3 regions of the Streptomyces sp. NPDC059224 genome follow, and region 3 is predicted to be linked to each of the others. Evidence: riboswitches for the same ligand, from Rfam matches in the RefSeq annotation. Region 3 holds a riboswitch; each other region holds the start of a gene.
The links. A riboswitch is a leader RNA that binds a small molecule or an ion and turns the genes downstream of it on or off. The one in region 3 is predicted to bind cyclic di-AMP.

Region 1: another riboswitch for cyclic di-AMP. It lies ahead of ACFXI4_RS15580 (M23 family metallopeptidase); the one in region 3 lies ahead of ACFXI4_RS32015 (peptidoglycan DD-metalloendopeptidase family protein).
Region 2: another riboswitch for cyclic di-AMP. It lies ahead of ACFXI4_RS15050 (transglycosylase SLT domain-containing protein); the one in region 3 lies ahead of ACFXI4_RS32015 (peptidoglycan DD-metalloendopeptidase family protein).

Annotation. Positions count from the first base shown of each region.
Region 1 is NZ_JBHZAN010000013.1:21,602-23,857, forward strand. Features, by position in the region: gene ACFXI4_RS15575 (aldo/keto reductase) at 1-238, opposite strand, end outside; gene ACFXI4_RS15580 (M23 family metallopeptidase) at 394-1,428, opposite strand; cyclic di-AMP (ydaO/yuaA leader) riboswitch at 1,436-1,596, opposite strand; gene ACFXI4_RS15585 (hypothetical protein) at 1,771-2,106, opposite strand.
Region 2 is NZ_JBHZAN010000012.1:142,897-145,152, reverse strand. Features, by position in the region: cyclic di-AMP (ydaO/yuaA leader) riboswitch at 573-768, shown strand; gene ACFXI4_RS15050 (transglycosylase SLT domain-containing protein) at 774-1,262, shown strand; gene ACFXI4_RS15045 (HAD family hydrolase) at 1,272-2,078, opposite strand; gene ACFXI4_RS15040 (hypothetical protein) at 2,207-2,256, shown strand, end outside.
Region 3 is NZ_JBHZAN010000032.1:19,787-22,042, forward strand. Features, by position in the region: gene ACFXI4_RS32010 (SGNH/GDSL hydrolase family protein) at 1-45, opposite strand, end outside; gene ACFXI4_RS32015 (peptidoglycan DD-metalloendopeptidase family protein) at 285-1,310, opposite strand; cyclic di-AMP (ydaO/yuaA leader) riboswitch at 1,315-1,475, opposite strand; gene ACFXI4_RS32020 (alpha-galactosidase) at 1,783-2,256, opposite strand, start outside.

The DNA of each region.
Region 1 (2,256 bases), on a different contig from region 3:
CGATGACGGTCTCGGACTCACCGCCGTGGTGGCCCTCGATCCAGGCCGAGTACGAGTCGGCGGTGTCCACGAAGTTGCCGCCCGCGGCCGTGTACGCGTCCAGGACGGCGAAGGAGGCTGCCTCGTCGGCGGTCCAGCCGAAGACGTTGCCGCCGAGGCAGAGCGGGAAGACCTCGAGGTCGGATGCGCCGAGCTTGCGGAGGGAGCGGGGAGCGGGAGAAACGGAAGAAGGGGTCATGCCTCAGTTCAACACCGGCTGCCCGCGGACCCATGGCGCCGCAACGCGAAGTTCTCGTAAAAGCGGAAGGCCCCCTCCGACTCCCGGACGCACCGGACCGGCGGCCCTGACGTCGGGGGGTCGTCATCAGGGCCGCCGGGGTTCAGTGGGCTCCGTCAGGGGGTGAGGCCCTTGCCGCGCAGCCACGTCATCGGGTCGATGCCGGTGGCCTGACCGCCGGGGTGGACCTCCAGGTGGAGGTGCGGGCCGGTGACGTTGCCGGTGGCGCCCACCCGGCCGATGACGTCTCCGGTGGCGACCTTCTGGCCGACCTTGACGCCGATCGAGGACTGGTGGCAGAACCACAGCTCGGTGCCGTCGTCGAGGGTGAGGATCGTGCGGTAGCCGTACGAGCCGGCCCAGCCGGCCTCCGTGACGGTGCCACTGTGCACGGCCTTGATCAGGGTGCCGGTGGGGGCGGCGAAGTCGAGACCGGTGTGGTAGCCGGAGGCCCACATGGAGCCGGCCTGCCCGAAGGTGCCGGTGATCGTGTAGGAGACGACCGGCAGCGTGTACTGCTTGGCCAGCGCGGCGAGCCGCTTCTGCTCGGCCTGCGCCTTCTCGGCGGCCTGCGCCTGCTCCTTGGCGTCGGCGGCCTTGGCGGCCGCCGCCTTCTCCGCCTTGGCCTCCGCGTCGGAGACCGCCTTGTCGGCGGCGGCCACGGCCTTGGCGGTGGCCTTGACGTCGATCTGGGTCTGCTGCTGCTCGGCCTGGGCGATGATCCGGCTGCGCAGCGCCTCACCGGCGTCGGAGGAGGAGTCCGCGTCGGTGGCGGTCGTCGTGGTGACGCTGCTGAGCGCGGTCTGGGTGGCCTGGTGGCCGCCGCCGTCGCCGAGCAGGGAGTCGACGGAGGACGGCAGGTCGGGCAGCGAGATGGAGACCGGCGGCTTGCCCGTGTTGGCACTGGCCATGCCGCCCGCGCCGACGGCAGCGATGACGCCGACGCCGAGGACCGTGGAGCTGCGGGCGAGACCGCCGCCGCGCTGCTTGGCGACCCGGTGCCGGCCACGAACCGGGGCGAGGGACTCCTCGGTGGGGTTCCACTCCTCCCAGGGACCCTCGTCGGTGCGGTGTCCGTCGTAGCCGTAGACGTCGGGCTGACGCTGGCTGGGCACGAACGGGGCTGTCGGAGCAGGCCGGTTGGACGCCACGCGGGCGCACTCCTTTCCTTCCGCTGCCTACCGGGTTAGCTGACGGGTTCGGAGCAGGAAGGTCTCCTACGCGCGTATACCGACCGATTGGTGCCCGGTGGTACTTGCGCGATTCACCCCATGGTGGTGGTTCCCCGGTTCCCTTGCGGGATTCGGCGCGTGCGCACGGAGCCGTCGCGGGTGACGGCTGGGACGACCGCGCTGCGTTATCGAACGTTAATAGACCCGGATGGCAGATTCCAAGCCGTTCTCCTTGATCATTACGCATTCGAAGCCTGGACTTACCTGCCATGACCAATCAAAAACGGTCGAGTTGACCATGCATTCCGCGCGACTCAGGAGTCACACGCGTTTTGATGGTGACTCAGATGGTGCGCGGAGGGCGGTCGGACGTGCACCGAGAGTGACGACCCCGGCGGGGACGGGTGCCCACGCCCCAGGGACCGCCGCACGGCGAGGCAGCGCCGTGCCGTCCGGCGGGCCGCCGCCGGTGCACCGGCGCACCTCGGCCGCGCGCCCGCCGCGGCCTCCTGCCGGTCGCCGGTCGCCGGTCGCCGGTCGCCGGTCGCCGAGGCGGACGATCCGGTTGATGCCGATGGCGAGGGCGGCGACGGTGAGCACGGTGACGATCCCGGTGGCGGCGCCGGTGTCCGGCAGGAGGCCGCGGCGGGCGCGCACGCCGCAGGTGGCGAGGAAACGTGGCGACGCCCGCGAGGAACGTGGTGCGCAGGGACGAGAGGGGTGCGGCGATCAGCGGGGCGGGCAGGAGACGAGCCGGGATCCGGGCGTCGGCGGCCCCGTCGTCCAGCGCGTCCGCGGGGCCCACGG
Region 2 (2,256 bases), on a different contig from region 3:
TTCCGCTCTCACGGAGGACACACGCGCATGGACGATCGCTCGGCCGCCGTCGAGTCGTGACGCCTGCGCCCCGCCCTCGGCGTGACCGGAATCACGTACCGCCACACGGGAACTCCCGGCACCTCGGCATCCACCCGCCCAGGTCCGTCGGTCCGCTCACCTCGAAGCGAAATTCCGCTTAACAAGGCAATTCGGACAATTCATGGAATCACTTGTGATGTGCACCACTTCACTCGCTCCAATCGAGGCAATCCATACAAATGGCGGAGCGGGGCTATTCCCTCGACACCCGAAAAGGCGGATTCAATCAATCCCCCTTTGTCCGATTCGCCGTAATTGCCACTTCGTGAAGTGGGTCACGTGGCCCTGAGTGCCACCGAGGCGGTAAGGCGACCCTCTCTCTCCTTTTCCTGTTGGCGAGTTGAGGCTTGGCAACCGCAAAGGATCAAGTACCCCATACGACTCAGACCAAGGTCAATCGGCGTGTTGGGGGAATCAGGTACTTGTTCCGGACATGTGCTCTCGCATACGTTCCGGCTCACCGGGCGGACGCCAAATCCTGCCGCCGCCCGTCGCGACCATCAACGAGTCCATTCGCACGGCAGGAGCGGGGGAACCAGGTAAGTCGCCGGACCGGGCGACCGACGTCACCGACGGACGTCGTACCGGAACGGCTAGGGGTGAAGTCGCCTCGCCTCAGGGCGGTGCGACCGGGAACTCCCCGAGCCCGAACCCGACAGCTCACCCCGCAGGCGACGGAGAGGAACCACGACATGTCTGCTGCCCCTCAGCACCGCCGCCCCCGCCGTAACCGCGTCATCCGCACGCTCGCCGTCGCCGGTACCGGCGCCGCCGTTCTCGCCCTCCCGCTCATCGGTGCGACCGCCGCCTCCGCCGCCACGTCCACCACCTCGACGGCGTCCACGACGCTCGCCGGGTACCCGAACAACCTCGACGGCTGGATCCGCGAGTCGCTCGCGATCATGGCCGAAAAGAACATTCCGGGCAGCTACAACGGCATCTACCGCAACGTGATGCGTGAGTCCTCCGGCAACCCCCGGGCCATCAACCTCTGGGACTCCAACGCGGCCGCCGGCATCCCCTCCAAGGGCCTGCTCCAGGTGATCGACCCGACGTTCAAGACCTACCACGTGGACGGCACGTCGTTCGACGTCTACGACCCGGTCGCGAACATCACCGCCGCCTGCAACTACGCCGCCGCGCGGTACGGCTCGATCGACAACGTGCACGGCGCGTACTGACCGGCGCCGTCAGGTGAAGAGCCTTTCGAGGACGACGGCGATGCCGTCGTCCTCGTTCGACAGGGTGATCTCGTCGGCCACCGCCTTGAGTTCGGCGTGGGCGTTGGCCATGGCCACCCCGTAGGACGCCCAGTCGAACATGGGGATGTCGTTGGGCATGTCCCCGAAGGCGATGGCCCGTTCGGGGCTCAGCCCCAGATGGTCGGCGGCCAGTGCCAGCCCGGTCGCCTTGGTCACCCCGCACGGCTGGAGCTCGACCGTTCCCGGCCCCGACATGGTGACCGTCGCGAGCGATCCCACCACCGCGCGCGCGGTCGCCGCCAGTTCGTCGTCCGACAGGGTGTGGTGGCGCAGCAGCACCTTGCTGATGGGCGCGCACCACAGGTCGTCCCGCCGGCCCACGCGCAGCGCGGGCAGCGTGGGGTGGGGCATCAGATAGCCCGGCTCGATGAGCGTGAGCCCGTCCACGCCGTCCTGGTCGACCGCCGCGTACACCTGCCCGACCTCGGCCTCGATCTTGCCCAGGGCGGTCTCGGCCAGCTCCCGGTCCAGGGTGACCGACCACAGCAGCCGGTCCGCGCCGGCGTCGTAGAGCTGGGCGCCCTGGCCGCAGACCGCGAGTCCCGTGCAACCGAGGTCGTCCAGGAGGGGGCGCACTCTCGGCGCGGGGCGGCCGGTCACCACGAGATGCCGGGCGCCGACCCGGCCCGCCCGCGCGAGCGCGGCGAGCGACCGTTCGGAGAGGGTGTCGTCGGCACGCAGCAGTGTGCCGTCCAGGTCGGTGGCGATCAGTGAGTACGGGGTGGGTGCGACCATGATCAGAGAATACGGACAGCACGCCCCTGAGACTCACTGTGCGTTTCGGCCTCAAATGGCGCCCGCCGTATCGGCGATGGGGCGTTGCCGGTGGCGCGCGTTACGTTCTCGGTGGGTCGGCGGTACCGATGGGGCTGGAGCGGCGTGGTGACGGACGGACCGGAGGACTTCCGGGCGC
Region 3 (2,256 bases):
GCCCTCGGTGAAGCTGTCCCCCACCGCCACGTACGACCCGATCACTGATGCATTGTCACTCTTCGAATCGTCTGCCACGTCGGACCATGATTCACCTTGGCCTGTGACCTACGCGACCGTAATAAAGGGTTGACGAGCGGTGAGATAAGACACTTGTAAATACTCGGCCAAGCCCGGAATAAGCCTCTGAGCAGGGGCGTTGAAGCGTCGATCGACCGAAGGCCGGACCCGGGGATCGAGGGTCCGGCCTTCGGAGTGCGTGTCGGATCGGCGGGGTCGACGGGTCAGCCGACGACCACGCCCTTCAGGCGGAGGAAGCCGACCGGGTCGATGTCGGAGCCGTAGTAGGGGCTGGTCCGGATCTCGAAGTGCAGGTGCGGACCCGTGACGTTGCCGGTGGCGCCGGAGAGGCCGATCTGCTGGCCCGCGGTCACGGTCTGGCCGACCGAGACGGAGAGCGCGGAGAGGTGGCCGTACTGCGCGTAGTAGCCGTCGGCGAGCCTGATGACGACCTGGTTGCCGTAGGCACCGCCCCAGCCCGCCGTGACGACCGTGCCCTCGCCGACCGCCTTGACCGGGGTGCCGGTCGGGACCACGAAGTCGACGCCGGTGTGGTAGCCGCTGGACCACATGCTGCCGGCCACGTGGTAACCGGTGCCGATGGTGCCGCCGCTCACCGGGAGGGTGAAACCGGAGACGGCCGTCGTGGAGGTGTCCGAGGACTCCGAGGAGGACGCCGCGTCCGAGGAGGGGGTGGAGGACCGTGGGGCGGAGGCGGAGGACCGCGAAGGAGACCGCGTCTCGGACCGGGAGTCCGGGCCGGAGGTGTCCGGGGCGGTGTGCCGGCCGCCGAGCGTGAGCTTGAGACCGGGGTGGATCAGCGAGGGGTTGTCGCCGACCGCCTGCCGGTTGTCGGCGTAGAGCCGGGGCCAGCCGCCGTCGACGTTGTGCTCGCGGGCGATCTTCGAGAGGTAGTCGCCGGACACCACCGTGTAGACGCGGTGCGCGGAATTCCCGGTGCCGGATTCCCGGACGGCGGATTCCCGGACGGCGGATTCCCGGACGGCGGACTTCCGGACGGCGGACTTCCGTACGGCCGTCTTCTCGACGGCCGTCTTCTCGACGGCCGTCTTCTCGACGGCCGGAAGCGACTGCGTGGCCTTTCCCGAAACGGAGTGCACGGTGGCCGCGTGGGCGCCGGTGGCTCCCATGAGCGGCAGGGCCAGCGCGGCGCCACCGGTTCCGGCCACGGCCATCGAGCGGGTGAGACGCTGGGACTTGGGGCGGCGGTGCTTACCCTTCGCGGGCATGACGCATTCCTCTCCGGCGCCTGCGAGGTGAGCTGTCGGGTTCGGGCTGGAGCTGCCCGGCCACGCGGGAAGACGTGGCTACACCCCTAGCCGTCCCGGGAACCGGAACAGGCGGTCATACCTGGTGGGTCCCCCGCTCCTGCCGGGCACGGGTGAGTGTGTGTGGGGAACTCCGGGCGGCGGCAGGATTCGGCGTTCCGTCCGGTTGCGTGGAACGTAAGCGAGTAGGACGCGTATAAACAAGCATCAAATTCCCTCTGTCCGGATTTCGCTTGATCCGTTACGGGAATTCCTGGTCACCCTCCGTTAATTCCGGCTTTTCGCGCCTTTCCAACACCCTTGGCACGCACGGGAATTACGTGGACATGACGCGCGACGGACGGTCACGAATATGACGCTCCTCACGCGCGCCGCACCACGCCCCTTTATTCCAGAACCAGTTGGAATGAATGTTTCAATTCGGACAAAGACGTCATATGCGACGGAGGCGAATAATTGCCGCATCCAGGTCGCCGCGCAGCTCCGTGCGCAGCCCGTGATGCAACAGGACGGCACCTCGGTGCACTTCGCCCGTTTCGCGGCATTCGTACGATGCTGTCGGATCGAGCCCCCGCAGCCGCAGCGCCGGCATCGGCTCGCCGTAGCTCTGCGCCTGGAGCCAGGCGAGGACCACGGTCTCGTCGCCGAGCGTGTACTGCACGGCGCTGAGCCCGCCGGCCGGCGGCCGCAGCCGGTACTGGTCCCCGCGCTGCACCAGGGGCCGGATGTCCTTGTAGAGCGCCACCCAACGGCCGGCTTCGGCCAGCTCCTCCTCGGTCCACCGGGAGAGGTCGCCCCCGACGCCGAGAGCCCCGGCCATGGAGCTCACGAAGCGGAAACGCAGGCTGCTGACCCGGCCGTTGAGCTGGTGGTTCGGGCTGTCGGTCACCCAGGCGGACATCACCCG